Regions from separate parts of the Streptomyces sp. NPDC031426 genome, predicted to be linked through region 1. Evidence: riboswitches for the same ligand, from Rfam matches in the RefSeq annotation. Region 1 holds a riboswitch; each other region holds the start of a gene.
What was found. Region 1 has a riboswitch for cobalamin ahead of ACZ5NH_RS14965 (ribonucleoside-diphosphate reductase subunit alpha). Riboswitches for the same ligand answer to the same signal wherever they lie in the genome.
Positions count from the first base shown of each region.

Region 2: another riboswitch for cobalamin. It lies ahead of ACZ5NH_RS21365 (cobalamin biosynthesis protein); the one in region 1 lies ahead of ACZ5NH_RS14965 (ribonucleoside-diphosphate reductase subunit alpha).
Region 3: another riboswitch for cobalamin. It lies ahead of ACZ5NH_RS09255 (prenyltransferase/squalene oxidase repeat-containing protein); the one in region 1 lies ahead of ACZ5NH_RS14965 (ribonucleoside-diphosphate reductase subunit alpha).
Region 4: another riboswitch for cobalamin. It lies ahead of ACZ5NH_RS34455 (CbtB domain-containing protein); the one in region 1 lies ahead of ACZ5NH_RS14965 (ribonucleoside-diphosphate reductase subunit alpha).

Region 1 is NZ_JBVIJE010000006.1:380,125-383,871, forward strand. Features, by position in the region: gene ACZ5NH_RS14965 (ribonucleoside-diphosphate reductase subunit alpha) at 1-2,293, opposite strand, end outside; cobalamin riboswitch at 2,419-2,543, opposite strand; gene ACZ5NH_RS14970 (GNAT family N-acetyltransferase) at 2,596-3,102, opposite strand; gene mctP (monocarboxylate uptake permease MctP) at 3,177-3,747, opposite strand, start outside.
Region 2 is NZ_JBVIJE010000009.1:318,970-322,716, reverse strand. Features, by position in the region: gene ACZ5NH_RS21375 (inorganic phosphate transporter) at 1-799, shown strand, start outside; gene ACZ5NH_RS21370 (hypothetical protein) at 834-1,061, shown strand; cobalamin riboswitch at 1,203-1,343, shown strand; gene ACZ5NH_RS21365 (cobalamin biosynthesis protein) at 1,444-2,406, shown strand; gene ACZ5NH_RS21360 (cobyric acid synthase) at 2,403-3,747, shown strand, end outside.
Region 3 is NZ_JBVIJE010000004.1:224,953-228,699, reverse strand. Features, by position in the region: gene ACZ5NH_RS09260 (SCO2322 family protein) at 1-643, opposite strand, end outside; gene ACZ5NH_RS09265 (energy-coupling factor transporter transmembrane component T) at 1-6, opposite strand, end outside; gene ACZ5NH_RS09255 (prenyltransferase/squalene oxidase repeat-containing protein) at 640-1,866, opposite strand; cobalamin riboswitch at 1,985-2,135, opposite strand; gene ACZ5NH_RS09250 (MBL fold metallo-hydrolase) at 2,266-3,297, opposite strand; gene ACZ5NH_RS09245 (hypothetical protein) at 3,571-3,747, shown strand, end outside.
Region 4 is NZ_JBVIJE010000024.1:22,295-26,041, reverse strand. Features, by position in the region: gene ACZ5NH_RS34470 (GNAT family N-acetyltransferase) at 1-453, opposite strand, end outside; gene ACZ5NH_RS34465 (LmrA/YxaF family transcription factor) at 727-996, shown strand; gene ACZ5NH_RS34460 (alpha/beta hydrolase family protein) at 1,086-1,850, opposite strand; cobalamin riboswitch at 2,113-2,251, shown strand; gene ACZ5NH_RS34455 (CbtB domain-containing protein) at 2,288-2,509, shown strand; gene ACZ5NH_RS34450 (CbtA family protein) at 2,531-3,283, shown strand; gene ACZ5NH_RS34445 (histidine phosphatase family protein) at 3,349-3,747, opposite strand, start outside.

The DNA.
Region 1 (3,747 bases):
GGATGCCGGCGGCGGTCTGCGCCTGGGCGGCGCGGGCGATGCGGGTCGCCGGGCGGGAGCGCAGGTAGTACGTCGTCTTCAGGCCCGACTTCCAGGCGTAGGCGTACATCGAGGAGAGCTTGCCGATGGTCGGCGTCTCCAGGAACAGGTTCAGGGACTGCGCCTGGTCCAGGAACGGGGTGCGGGCCGCCGCCATGTCGATCAGGCCGCGCTGCGGGATCTCCCACGCCGTGCGGTACAGCGCCCGTACGTCGGCCGGAATCCACGCGAAGTCCTGCACCGAGCCGTTGCTGTCCCGCAGCGCCTCACGGGTGCGGGCGTCCCACACGCCCAGCTCCTTCAGGTCCTGCACCAGGTAGGAGTTGACCTGCAGGAACTCACCGGACAGCGTCTCGCGCTTGAACAGGTTCGACACCTGCGGCTCGATGCACTCGTACACGCCCGCGATGGAGGCGATGGTGGCGGTGGGCGCGATGGCCAGCAGCAGGGAGTTGCGCATGCCGACCTCGGCGATACGGCCGCGCAGCGCCGCCCAGCGCTCCGGCCAGGACAGCTCGACACCGAAGTGGTCGGGGTGCAGCACGCCCTGGGCCGTACGGGTCTTCTCCCAGGCCGGCAGCGGGCCGTTGCGCTCGGCCAGGTCGGCGGAGGCCTCGTACGCGGCCAGCATGATCCGCTCGGCGATCCGCGTGGACAGGGCCTTGGCCTCCGGCGAGTCGAAGGGCAGGCGCAGCTTGAAGAAGACGTCCTGCAGACCCATCGCGCCGAGACCGACGGGACGCCACTTGGCGTTCGACCGTCCCGCCTGCTCGGTCGGATAGAAGTTGATGTCGACCACGCGGTCCAGGAAGGTGACGGCGGTGCGGACGGTGTCGTCCAGCCGCTGCCAGTCGAGGTCACCGGTCGTCGTGTCGACAAAGGCACCCAGGTTCACGGACCCCAGGTTGCAGACCGCCGTCTCCCCGTCGTCCGTGACCTCCAGGATCTCCGTGCAGAGGTTGGAGGAGTGGACCACGTGCCCCGGCAGGGCCGTCTGGTTGGCGGTGCGGTTGGCCGCGTCCTTGAAGGTCATCCAGCCGTTGCCGGTCTGCGCGAGGGTGCGCATCATCCGGCCGTACAGCTCACGGGCCGGCATGGTCTTCTTCGCGAGGCCCTTTTCCTCCGCCTTGCGGTAGGCGGCCTCGAACTCCTCGCCCCACAGGTCCACCAGCTCCGGCACGTCCGACGGGGAGAACAGCGACCACTGCTCGTCGGCGTTGACCCGGCGCATGAACTCGTCCGGGATCCAGTGCGCGAGGTTCAGGTTGTGCGTACGGCGGGCGTCCTCACCGGTGTTGTCCCGCAGCTCCAGGAACTCCTCGATGTCGGAGTGCCAGGTCTCCAGGTAGACCGCGGCCGCGCCCTTGCGCCGGCCGCCCTGGTTCACGGCGGCCACCGAGGCGTCCAGGGTCTTCAGGAACGGCACGATGCCGTTGGAGTGCCCGTTGGTGCCGCGGATCAGCGAACCCCGGCTGCGGATCCGGGAGTACGACAGACCGATGCCTCCGGCGTGCTTGGAGAGCCGGGCCACCTGGTGGTAGCGGTCGTAGATGGAGTCCAGCTCGTCCAGCGGGGAGTCGAGGAGGTAGCAGGACGACATCTGCGGGTGCCGCGTGCCGGAGTTGAAGAGCGTGGGGGAGGACGGGAGGTAGTCGAGCCTGCTCATGAGCCCGTAGAGCGCGGCCACTTCGTCCACGGAGCGGGTCGTGTCGTCCTCGGCCAGGCCGCTCGCGACCCGCAGCATGAAGTGCTGGGGCGTCTCGATGACCTTGCGGGTGATCGGGTGCCGCAGGAGATAGCGGCTGTGCAGGGTGCGCAGGCCGAAGTAGCCGAAGCGGTCGTCGCCGGCCGCGTCGATCAGCGTGTCGAGCCGCTCGGCGTGCAACCGTACGAACTCGGCGGTGCGGTCGGCGATGAGCCCCTCGCGGTGCCCCACGGTCACGGACCCGGTGAAGGATGTCACGCCCTGCGAGGCGGCCTCGGCGCGGATGGAGATGGTCAGCAGCCGGGCGGCCAGCCGGGAGTAGGCGGGGTCCTCGGAGATGAGCCCGGCGGCGGCCTCGGTGGCCAGCTCGCGCAACTCCGCCTCGTCGGCCCGGGCGGACCGGCCGCGCAGCGCGGCGGCGGCGACCCGGCCGGGGTCGGCGTCGGGGAGGTCGACGGTCAGCTGGGTCAGGGTCCGCAGCAGCGCGGCACCGGGACCGTCGGTCTCCAGGCCGCTGGCTGAAGCCGGATCTGCTGGCGCGATGGTCACGTGGGGCTCTCCCTCGCTGGGCACGGGGGCCTTGCCGAGGGCAGGGGGCAACCACGAGCGCACACGGCGTCGCGTCCACCGGCCCATCCCACGAGGCCCGGACGTCTCAGGGCACCCGAACCGGACGGCCGGGTGCGCTGCCGGCAGGTCCTCGGACTGACTCCTGAGCGCAGACGCGCACAAGTACACCGTTGCGGGACAGTTCCGGATTCGCACCGGATTCCCCTGCGACGACAGCGAGCATGAGCATACATCTAGTGTCGGGCTGTCGTGTCACCCCCAGATGTTGTGTCGTGACGGTGTCAGAGCGTCAACTTGTAGGTGAGGAGAGTGATGTCGGCGAGTTCCGGGAGCGGGTTCCAGTCGCGTTCGGGGACGCGGACGAACCCCAGGCGCTCGTAGATGCGGTGGGCGGCGTGCATGGTGCGCTGGGTCGACAGGACGACGGCCCGGCAGCCCTCGGTGGCCCGTGCGCGGTCGATGCAGGCCCGGACGAGGGCCTCGCCCGCACCCTGTCCCCGTCCCGCGTGCGCGACCGCCAGCATGCGGATCTCGGCCTCTGCGGGGCGGGCGATGTCGGCCATGGGGCCGGGGGACGGCACGAAGGTGACTCCGCCGAGGAGGGTGCCGTTCCGGACGGCCACGAGTACCTGTGCCGCGGCCGCTCGCTTGGCCACGTCTCTCAGTTCGCCCAGGTACCAGTCGCTCTCCCCGAAGTCGAGGAGTCCGTCGTCCAGGTACGCCCGGGCGGTGATCTCGCCGAGGGCGTCGTAGTCGCCGGGGTGCGCGGGCCGGATCACGATGTCCATGGCGTCGAGTCTGCCGGAGCGGTACGACGACGGGCCGCCGGATTTCCTCCGGCGGCCCGTCGTACGGCAGTCGCTCAGTGACCGGCGCCCGCGGTCGCCGGCGGCAGTTCCACCTGCACCCCCGGGTCGCCCGCGTCCGCCGTGTAGTCCTCCGGCTTGGTCTCGTCGACGCCCTCGGGGGCCTTCACGGCCTTCAGGACGACGGTGAGGACCACGGTGACCACGACGTTGAGGACGAAGGCCGTGAGGCCGATGTAGCCGATCTCGCCGATGCCGGGGATCTCCTTCGCCGAGCCGCCGAAGTGCTTCTGGGTCGGGGAGGCGACGCCGTACGCGGCGACCGTGCCGTACGCCATGCCGACCGCCCAGCCGGCCAGCAGCGCCCAGCGGTGGAACCAGCGGGTGAACAGGCCGCCGACCAGGGCCGGGAAGGTCTGCAGGATCCAGATGCCGCCCAGCAGCTGGAAGTTGATCGCCACCGTCTTGTCCATGGTGAGGACGAAGACCAGGGCGCCGACCTTCACCAGCAGGGAGACGATCTTGGAGACCTGGGCCTCCTGCTTCGGCGTGGCGTCCGGCTTGATGAAGTCCTTGTAGATGTTGCGGGTGAAGAGGTTCGCCGCGGCGATCGACATGATCGCCGCG
Region 2 (3,747 bases), on a different contig from region 1:
GCTGGCCACCCGGTTCTCCTACGGCATCGGCGGCAAGACCGAGGGCGAGGCCACCCGCAAGGGCTACCGCGCCGGCCAGATCGCCTCCGCCGGCCTGGTCTCCCTCGCCCACGGCACCAACGACGCCCAGAAGACGATGGGCATCATCACCCTGGCGCTGATCGCGGGCGGCGCCATCGCCCCGGGCTCGAACCCTCCCACCTGGGTCATCCTCTCCGCGGGCCTGGCCATCGCGCTCGGCACCTACATCGGCGGCTGGCGGATCATCCGCACCATGGGCAAGGGCCTGACCGACCTGGAGCCGCGCCAGGGCTTCGCGGCCCAGACCAGCGCCGCGACCGCCATCCTGGCCTCCTCGCACCTGGGCTTCTCCCTCTCCACCACGCATGTCGTCTCCGGCTCGGTGATGGGCGCGGGCCTCGGCCGCAAGGGCGGGGTGGTCCGGTGGTCCACCGCGACCCGCATGGTCGTCGCCTGGGTGCTCACCCTCCCGGCCGCCGCGCTGGTCGGCGCGGGCGCCGAGTCCGTCACGGACCTGGGTGACTGGGGCACCGCAGTCGTCGCCGTCTTCCTGGTCGCCGCGAGCGTCACGATCTGGAAGATCTCCCGCCGCGAGGTCGTCGACCACACCAACGTCGTCGACGTGCCCGAGGAGCCGGCCGGCGTGGTGACCGCCGCCATCGCCGCGGTGACCCCGCCCCCGGCGGGCACGATCACCGAGGACCTGACGGCCACGATCCTCTCCCCGGCCGCCGCTGAGGCCGCGCCCGAGGCCGCCCCGCCGGCCGCCACCGTCTGACCCCGGCCACACTGGTAACCAAGGAAGCAACCCCATGAAGATCGACTGGTCGGCCCTCGGCTCCGTCTTCGGCGTCAGCCTCGTGTTCACGGTGGGCCTGGTGGCCCTGTTCACCCTCGGCGTCAACGGTCTGGCCCGGCGCGAGAAGGCCGCGGCCCAGGGCAACTCCGCCGCCCTCGCCGTCACCGGCGCCTACCTCTGCTTCGCCGCCTGTGCCGCGGCGGTGTCGTACGGCATCTACCTCATCGTCTCCAAGTCCTGACCGAGCGGCACGAACCGGGCAGTCCGAAGGCTCCTCTCCGTCCCTGACGGAGAGGAGCCTTCGCCATGCCCAGGGGTCACGGGCGCCCCACGATGTGGGGATCGGCACACTCTCCCCGCGCAGGTCAACGGCAAGTTGACGGCCGTTCGGAGCGCGTGGTGGACTGCCCAGGCCATGTACGGCGGCAGGAGAGGAAGCCGGTGCGAATCCGGCGCGGTCCCGCCACTGTCACCGGGGAAGAACCCCCGGGAGCCAGGAACTCTCACCGCCGAATCTCGTCGAACCAGGGCGCGGACACCCTGAGTGAGGACACAGATCGCCATGCCCGGCTGCCGAAGGACCAGTACCAGGCCCGCTCCTGTACCCACGGCCGGCTGAGCCGATGGGTGCCGATCGCACTTACGCGTACGGCGCCGCCGCCGGCCTTCTCGGTGACCTGCTCCTCGGCGATCCGCGCCGCGGACATCCGGTCGCCGCGTTCGGGCGTGCGGCCGCTGCCGTGGACCGCGCGTTGTGGCACGACCACCGCGGCTGGGGCGCCGTGCACACCGTCGTGTGCGCCGGTGGCGCCGTCGCACTCGGCACGCTGGCCGCACGCGCCGTACGCCCCTCCCCTGCCGCCTCCGTCGCACTGACCGCCTCCGCCACCTGGGCGGTCGTGGGCGGTACTTCGCTCGCCCGGGAGGCCCGCACGATCGGGCGCGCCCTGGAGTCCGGGGACGTCGAGGCGGCGCGGGCGCGGCTGCCGCATCTGTGCGGCCGGGACCCGCAGGCGCTGGACGCCGACGGGATCGCCCGGGCCGTGGTCGAGTCGGTCGCCGAGAACACCTCCGACGCCGTCGTGGGCGCCCTGGTGTGGGGCGCCCTTGCCGGGGTGCCCGGGCTGCTGGGCTTCCGGGCCGTCAACACCCTGGACGCGATGGTCGGTCACAGGTCCCCCCGCTACCGGCGCTACGGCTGGGCCTCCGCCCGGCTCGACGACCTGGCCGGCTGGCCGGGGGCCCGGCTGACCGCCGTACTCGCCGCCGCGGCCGGACCCGACCCGCGCGGTGCCCTGCGCGCCTGGAAGGCCGACGCCCACCGGCATCCGAGCCCCAACGCCGGGCCCGTGGAGGCATCGTTCGCGGGCGCTCTCGGCGTCCGGCTGGGCGGAACGCTCTCCTACGGCGGCCGGGTCGAGCACCGGCCCGTGCTGAACGGGGACACCGGCCGGGCCGTCCGGGGCACCGACATCGACCGGGCCGTACGGCTCTCCCGCCGCGTCGGCCTGCTCGCGCTCGGCGGCACGGTCGCCGCGCGCTCCCTCGCCAAGAACGTCAAGGGTCTGAAGGGACGTGGGAAGTGAACGGGGGACTCCTCGTCGCCGGCACCACCTCCGACGCCGGAAAGAGCGTCGTGACGGCCGGGATCTGCCGGTGGCTGGTGCGACAGGGCGTGAAGGTCGCGCCGTTCAAGGCGCAGAACATGTCGCTCAACTCCTTCGTCACCCGCGAGGGCGCGGAGATCGGGCGGGCCCAGGCCATGCAGGCCCAGGCGTGCCGGATCGAGCCGACCGCGCTGATGAACCCGGTGCTGCTCAAGCCGGGCGGCGAGCAGAGCAGCCAGGTGGTGCTGCTGGGCAGGCCGGTGGGCGAGTTGAGCGCACGCGGTTATCACGGCGGGCGGCAGCAGAGGCTCCTCGGCACGGTGCTGGACTGCCTGGCCGAGTTGCGGGGCACGTATGACGCGGTGATCTGTGAGGGCGCGGGCTCGCCTGCGGAGATCAATCTGCGGCGGACGGACATCGTGAACATGGGGATCGCGCGGAACGCGCGGCTGCCCGTGCTGGTGGTCGGGGACATCGACCGCGGAGGCGTGTTCGCCTCCTTCTTCGGGACCGTCGCCCTGCTCTCGCCGGAGGACCAGGAACTGGTCGCCGGCTTCCTGGTGAACAAGTTCCGCGGCGACGTCTCGTTGCTGGAGCCCGGTTTGGAGATGCTGTACGGCCTCACCGGGCGGCGTACGTACGGCGTGCTGCCGTTCCGGCACGGGCTCGGCATCGACGAGGAGGACGGGCTGCGGGTCTCGCTGCGGGGCACGGTCCGCGAGTCCGCCGTGCCCCCGCCCGTCGGCGAGGACGTGCTGCGGGTCGCCGTGTGCGCGATCCCGCTGATGTCCAACTTCACGGACGTCGATGCGCTGGCCGCCGAACCCGGGGTCGTGGTGCGGTTCGTGGACCGGCCGGAGGAGCTGGCGGACGCGGACCTGGTGGTGATTCCGGGGACCCGGGGCACGGTCCGGGCGCTGGAGTGGCTGCGGCAGCGGGGCCTCGCGGACGCCGTCGTCCGGCGGGCCGCCGAGCAGCGGCCGGTCCTCGGCATCTGTGGCGGCTTCCAGATCCTCGGCGAGCGCATCGAGGACGAGGTCGAGTCGCGGGCCGGTGAGGTCCCGGGGCTCGGTGTGCTGCCCCTGCGGGTGCGGTTCGCCCGCGAGAAGACCCTGACCCGGCCGTCCGGGGAGGCCCTCGGCGAGCGGGTCGAGGGGTACGAGATCCACCACGGGGTCGCCACGATCGACGGCGGCGATCCCTTCCTCGACGGCTGCCGGGTCGGCCAGACCTGGGGCACGCACTGGCACGGCTCGCTGGAGTCGGACGGCTTCCGCCGGGCCTTTCTGCGCGAGGTGGCCGCCGCCGCGGGCCGCCGCT
Region 3 (3,747 bases), on a different contig from region 1:
AGTCATCGCGTCGCCGTCGGAACCGCCACATCGCCGCGCCTCCCAGGAGGACGACCGCCCCCACGCCGATCGGCAACCCCAGGGACGGCCCGCTGTCCGAACTGCCGGTCGTCGCCGGGGCCCTCTTGCCCGTGGCCGCCGCCGAAACCTGCTCCCCGCACCCCTTCTTCGGGTACCCCGCGATCGCGCACAGCAGGGCGTTGGTGTCGTAGCGCAGGGGCGGGGCGACGGCCGCCAGGGCGTCCGCGGTCGTCGCGTCGGCCGGGACCCGCGCGCACGCCGTGCGGCGGGCAGGCGGCAGCTCGCCGGACGACGCGTCGGCGGGGGTGCCGAAGTCGAGAACGAGAGCCACCCGCTTCGTACCGGACTTTGCGGGTGTGCCCGAACAGATCGTGCCGAAGTCCGCCGCCCCGCGCGGTCGGCTCGCGTCCGCCGAGTCCGCGCTCACCGCGAACCGGAAGCCCTCCACGGCACCGTCGTCGGGACGGGCGGTCGAGGGGCCCTGCGTGGCATACGTCCAGCGCCCGCCGGACCGCTCCCAGAAGGACCAGTAGCGGTATCCGGTGGCGTGCGCCTGACCCGCCCCGGCCAGCAGGACCAGCGCGGCGCACAGCAGGCTCGCGGCGCGGCGGACGGCCCTCACGGCTGCCGCTTCTTCCGGCCGCTGAGCAGGAAGCCGATGCCGATGCCCGCGACGAGGCAGACGCCGACGAACCACCAGACACCGAAGCCCGAGCCGCTGTCGGACTTCTCCGACTTCTCGGCCTTCTTGGTCTCGTGCGCGGCGGAGTCCATGGCCGGGGCCGGGCCCAGCTCGTTGAGGGACCGGACGAGGCTGGTGCCGCCGAAGTCACCGGGCTGCGCGCCGACCGCGTGCGCGGCGAGGATCAGCTGGGCGTACGCCGCCGGACCGCTCTGCACCGCCCACTGCCCGGCGTTCTTCTCCAGCCAGCCGTACGCCTTCTTGGCCTGCTCGGTCCGGCCGTCCGCGGCGAGGGCGACGACCGTGTCCACCGTGTTGCCGAAGTCCGGCTGGTCCTTGGCGCCGGGGAGGGCGGACTGCAGGTGCCCGGTCTTGCCGACGGCCGCGGCCAGATAGGCACCGGCGTTGTCGGCGACCTGCGCCGGACGGGCGGCCTTGGCGCACGCGTCCTGCGCGGGCGCCTTGGCGGCCGTCGCCACGAACCCCTTGCCGAGGGCGCCGAGCACCCCGGCCGCCGTGGCGTCCGCGTTGGCGGCCAGCTTGCCCTTCTTGTCCGGCTGGAAGGCGAGGGCGCCGCCGCCGTCCTGGTCGCAGGGGAGGGACATGGCGGCGAGGAGGTCGTAGGGGGACTTGCCCGCCTTGCCGACGCTCGCCGGATCCGTACCCACCGCCGCGAGCGCGCCGATGACGACGGAGGTGGAGTTGGTGTCACTCTCCCCGCCCGGCGAGTAGCCCCAGCCGCCGTCCTTGTTCTGTACGGACTTCAGCCAGGCCACCGCCTTGGCGACGGCATCGTCGTGCCCGCCGACCGCCTTCAGGGCCTGGACGGCGGCGGCCGTGTTGTTGGTGTCCACCATGACCTTGGCGTCGCAGGCCTTGGCGGGGGCGCCGCGGAACGCCGGGAAGGCGCCGTTCGCGCACTGCTGGCCGGTGAGCCAGTCCACGGCCTTCGCCGCCGGCCGGTAGCCGAGGGTCCGCTGGGCGATGAGCGTCAGCGACTGGCGCCACACGCCGTCGTAGGTCGGGTCGGACTTTCCGTACAGCCCGGACGGGATCGCGACCTTCGGAGAGGGGGACGGGGACTGGCCGGCGGCCGTGGCGGGCGCGGCGGCGGCCAGCACGCCTATGGCGGCGAGAGCCGCGGCACTGCGGCGGACGTTCATGGTCGGCGACTGCCTCTCCTGCGGGGAGCCGGGCAGCGCACGGGAGACACCCCGGGCGGCTCGGCTCCGTAAACCTCGACGGTGCCGTGCGCGGCGGACCACCGACGCACGCGAGCCGGTCAACGTCCCGCCCGGGGCGTTCCGGCTCACCGTTCGATGACGAACGATTCACGGTTGCGGGTCAGCGCCGGAATTGCACCGGCTTCCCCCCGAACGGGTGTGATGACGACCCCGCCACTTTACCGGCCGCCCCGGGCGGGCTGAGGAGTGGCTGTGCACACGGGGATGCGGTGACCAGGGTCACGACCGTGACTGGGGCGGGAGCCGAAGTGGGCGCGCAGGGCCCGTCGGCCCTGGACCCGGCGCCCGTCTCCCGGCGGGACCAACGTGAGCCACCGGTCACACCGCCACGTAGGCCACCGGCTCGCTCCCCGCCACCGGCTCCGCCCGGCCCTGTTTCACCAGGCGGCGCAGATGGGACTCGGCCTCCGAGACGGCGATGTTCCGGGAGCCGTAACCGATCTCCGCCCAGGGGCGGTTCCACTCCATGCGCTCGGCCAGCTGCCAGGGCGTGAGCGGCTCGGCGAGCAGGGCGAGCAGGCCGGCCAGCCGCTCCTCGTGGTGCGCGAGCAACTCCCTTACCCGGCCTGGTGCGTCGGTGAAGGCGTGCTGGTGTGCGGGGAGGACCTCGGCGGGTGCGAGGCGGCCGACCCGCTCCAGGGAGTCGAGGTAGTCGCCGAGGGGGTCGGTGACGGTCGCGTCGTCGGGATCCTCGTACAGGCCGATGTGCGGGGTGATCCGGGGGAGGAGGTGGTCACCGCTGAACAGTCGCCCATGACCCGGAAGTCGGTGGTCGGGATGCTGCTCCTCCAAGTGCAGGCAGACGTGGCCCGGTGTGTGGCCGGGGGTCCAGATCGCGCGCAGTCTGCGGCCGGGCAGGTCGAGGAGTTCGCCGGGGACGATCTCCCGGTCCGGGAGGGCGGGGGAGAGGCCGGGCAGGGTGCGGGGGCTGCGCGGAGCTCGCAGCGGCGCCAGGTGTTCCTCGGGCGCGCCGGCCGCCGCGAGCTTGGCATTCATGTAGCTGAACCAGTGCTCGGGCCGGGCCTCCCGGGTGCGCCGTACGACCGCGGCGTCGGCGGCGTGCATCGCCACCCAGGCACCGGAGGCCTCGCGCACCCTGGCCGACAGGCCGTGGTGGTCCGGGTGGTGGTGCGTGATGACGACGCCGTACACCTCCGCCACCGCCGTACCGCACGCGGCCAGTCCCGCCACGAGCGTGTCCCAGGACGCCGGATCGTCCCACCCGGTGTCGACCAGCACCGGGCCGCGGTCGGTGGCCACGACGTAGACCAGCGTGTGACCGAGGGGGTTGTCCGGGATGGGCACCGCCACGGACCGTACGCCCCCGCCGTGCTCGAACGTCGTCACCATCGGCCCTCCGCCCCTCACAACTGCCAACGGCAACTGATGGTACGTCAGGTAGCTCCAAGTGCCCCCGAGTGGCCCGCGGTTCACATGATCGCGTAACTGTGATTCATCTGCCGAGGTTCCGTGAACAGCTCGTGAACATAGTCACGTTGCCTTCGTTTCTCGCACCGCATTAGCGTCGCACTCGACCACTTATTTTTGCTTTACGTCTGTGTGCACGGGGGGCTGCAGATGTTATTTCGTCATGCCGTCACCCGGGCCTGGAAAGGAATTCGGGTGACTCCTCGTATGCGCAGGATGCTCCCCGTCGCGGGGGTTGCTGCCGTTCTGGCGCTGGCGGGCACGCCGATGCTCGCGTCCGCCGACCCGCAGCCGACAGGGGGAACTGCCGGGGCCACACCGCCGTCCGCGGTGGAGGGCTACGCCTATCCGAACGCGGATCAGATCCAGCGG
Region 4 (3,747 bases), on a different contig from region 1:
GATCCGCACGCCCGGATCGGGCACCGGCGCCGTGAGATCGCGGCGCAGCGGCGTCCACGGCTCGTCCCCGCCCCAGCCGTCCTCGAACAGCAGATCCTGGACCAGTGCGCCCGTGGGCGCCTCGACGTACACCCTCCCGGCCGGCAGTACGCCGCGCTCCGGCTCGGTCACGTCCTCGACCAGCCGCTGCGCCAGCTCCTCGTCCCGCTGGGCGTCCGGTGCCGTCGTCAGCCGCAGCAGATCGCGACCGTCCAGCAGCCCGATGGCGAGAATCCGTCCGTCCCGGCGCCAGGTCCGGACTGCCGCGGCCGTCGCCTCCGCGCCGAACCGCCAGAACCAGCCCAGATCGCCCGGATGCAGTTGCATCGGCGCCTCGTCGTACTGCCACTCCCGCAGCACACCCACAGCTTCGCTCAGCCCGTCGACTCCCGGCATGCCCAGCACGATCGCCATACGCCCGATCCCACACCACGGCGCCGACAGTCCGCACCCGGTTTTCGGCCGGGGCGGTCGGGATGTGCTCAGCCGTCGGCGCGGACGAAGACGGGCTGGAGGCGTTTCTCGGGCACGGCCTCGGGGAGTTGCTCCCGATCGAAGACGTGGGAGACGACACGGGCGGGGTCCACGCGGCCGGAGCCCGTCCGGTCGCCGGACCCGCGCCCTTCTGGCCTGTGGCGCGGCGGCGTCGTCGACAGCGAGTTCCGGGCCGGCTACCCCGTGCCGGCCGTGTCCGTCGACGAACCGCCGGCCGAGGAGATCCCACCGGCCCGGGTCGCCGCCGGAGTGTTCGAGGACTGGCAGCGGCTGCTGACCGAGGCGCTCGCGGCGCACGGCGCCGATCCCGGCTGCCGGGCGCCCGTTCTCGCGTCCGTCGTCGTGGCGTCCGTCGAGGGCGCCATCGTCATGTGCCGCGCCCAGCGCAGCATGCTGCCCCTCGACCGGGTCGCCCGGAAAGTCGAAACGCTGCTCACCGACGCGGTCACTCGCACGGCCTGACGGCTCGGGGCCGCGCATGGACGCACAGCCCCGGCCCGGGGCACGGCAACGGCACCCGACCGGCAGGCCGGGCGCCGCCACCGCTCATGTCAGGCCGGCACGGGGGCCGTTCGGCCGAGATGCCGGGCGAAGAACCGGACCGCGCTGGCGGCCTCGAACCGGGGCAGCTCCTTGTGCCTGCCCGCGTTGGCGTGCAGGGTCTTCTCCGTCGAGGCGAAGGCGTCGAACAGCGCCAGACTGGCCTCGCGCGGGATGTGTTCGTCGTCCCACTGCATGTCGTACTCGATCGGGACGGTGATCTGCTTGGCCTTCTCCGCCAGGACGTCGGGCCAGTGCTGACCGAAGACCGCGGCGGTGATCCTGGGTTCGACCGCCACCAGCGGCACGCCGATCGCGGTGCCCATGTTGATGCCGAAGTAGCCGACCGGCCCGTCGGCGCCGATTTCCGGAAGCTCCTGGAGGGCGTCCAGGGTCGCCTGCCACTCGGGCACGGCGAGCTCCGCCAGGTGGGCGTTGTAGCGGACGACGATCGGGCCCTCCGGCTCGCCCGCCGCCCTCGCCCGGAACAGCTCGGCGATCTCCTGCTCGTCATGTGCCGTAAGCGGCCGGTCGCCGTGACCGGGCGCGTCGATGACCGCGACATGGAAGCCGCAAGCGTTCACCAGGAGTTGGGCACGACCGGCCATCGCCGGATGTTTCTTGTGGTTGCCGCCGCCATGGCCCATCAGGACCAGGGGCGCACGGTCCGCGCCGGAGGCGGGGGACCAGAGGACACCGGGGACCTCGCCCACGGTGAAGTCGCGTTCGATCATGCCGTTGACGGACGACTCGGCGATGAACTTCAAAGATGTCATGGCGTGTTGCCTTTCGGGAGTGCCTGGTGTCGAGGCGCTCCCGGCGACACCTACGTCGATCGCCCGACCGTGACGACGAGGGGGAGCACCCACACGAATACAGCCTTCATGGGTCTCACCTCCTCGGCCTTGATCACGGTCAACCGCAAGCTACCAGACCGATGATCAGCCCGCCCAACCTTTTTCCCGCCACGTGTGTGGCGCGCGGACACACGTGGTGGAGAGGAAGATCACTTGGCGGGGAGGCGGTCTTGGCCATGCGCGCGTGGCGCGGTACGGTCGGTCCGATATCGACGACGGCGAAACGGAAGCCGGTGGGAATCCGGCACGGTCGCGCCACTGTATGCGGGACCCGCGAGGGGCTCGTGAGTCAGACCCGTGGTCGTCGTCCTGTGCACCACCGAGATGGGACGCGAACTCCCAGAGGAGGTCCTGCCATGGCGCAGACCGTCGCCCAGCCGACAGCCACCATCCCCGTCGTTCCCGCCAAGCTGCCGCTGAAGGCGATTGCTCCCTGGGCGGTCTTCTTCGGCATCCTCATGCTCGTCCTGCTCTACTTCGTCGGCGCCGAGCAGGGCGCCACCTCCGTGTTCAACGGCACGGACGTCCACGAGTGGGTGCACGACGCCCGCCACCTGCTGGGCTTCCCCTGCCACTGACGCGACGAACACCGCGCGCCCATGAACTCCGCAACCGTACGGAACCTTCTCGTGCGGGGCATGCTCGCCGGCCTCGCGGCCGGCGTGCTCGCCCTGGTCGTGGCCTACGTGCTCGGTGAGCCGAACGTCGACAAGGCGATCAGCTTCGAGCAGGCCCACTCCCACGAGCACGAGATGGAGACCGTCTCCCGCTCCCTGCAGTCGACCGCCGGCCTCGCCACCGGTGTCCTCGTCTACGGGGTCGCATTCGGCGGCATCGCCGCGCTCGCCTTCAGCTTCGCCCTCGGCCGCGTGGGGCGCTTCGGCCCGCGCGCCACGGCACTGCTGCTGTCGGGCTGCGCGCTGCTCGCCGTGTACGTCGTGCCGTTCCTGAAGTACCCGGCCAACCCGCCGTCGGTCGGCAACCCCGACACCATCGGCAAGCGGACCACCCTGTACTTCCTGATGATGCTGCTCGGTGTCCTGCTCGCGGTCGCCGCCACCCTCCTGGGCAAAAGGCTCGCGCCGCGCCTGGGCACCTGGTGGGCCACGGTGGCCGCGGTGGTCGCGTTCACCGTCGTGATCGGCCTGGCGTACCAGTTCCTGCCCGTCGTCAACGAGGTGCCCAAGGGCTTCCCGGCCACCCTGCTGTGGCGCTTCCGGCTCTCGGCACTGGCGATCCAGACCGCCCTGTGGGCCGGATTCGGCCTGGTCTTCGGTGAGTTGGCCGAACGGCTGCTGAACCCCAAGCCGGCGACGGCCGCGAAGCGGCGAGCGGTTCCGGCCGCGCACTGACTCCTCGCGTACGACAGAGGGGCCCGGCGGAACCGTCCGCCGGGCCCTTCTGCCGTCCCTCCTGCCTAGTCAGCCTCCGGCGTAGGCGTGCCAAGCGGACACCCCAGACGCAGATTCCACCGCCCGGCCCGGCCGCTGAGTTCGGTCAGGGTCAGCGGCGGTACGTCGAGGCGCCAGAAGAGCGCCGCGGGCAGGTCCAGTGCGTCGACGACCGCCGCCCGCACCACCTCCGGCTCGACCACGGCGAGCGTACGACCCGTCAGGTCCTGTGCGCCGGCCAGCCACCGCGCGACCCGCCGGCACAGATCCCGCACGGACTCACCCCCGTGCGGTGCGCACTCGGGGTCGGAGAGCCAGCGGCCCACCGCCTCCGGCTCGGCGGCCCCCACCTCCTCCAGGGTGCGCCCGCGCCAGCGGCCCACATCGAGACCCGCCAACTCCGGTACCGGCACACCGTCGAGGCC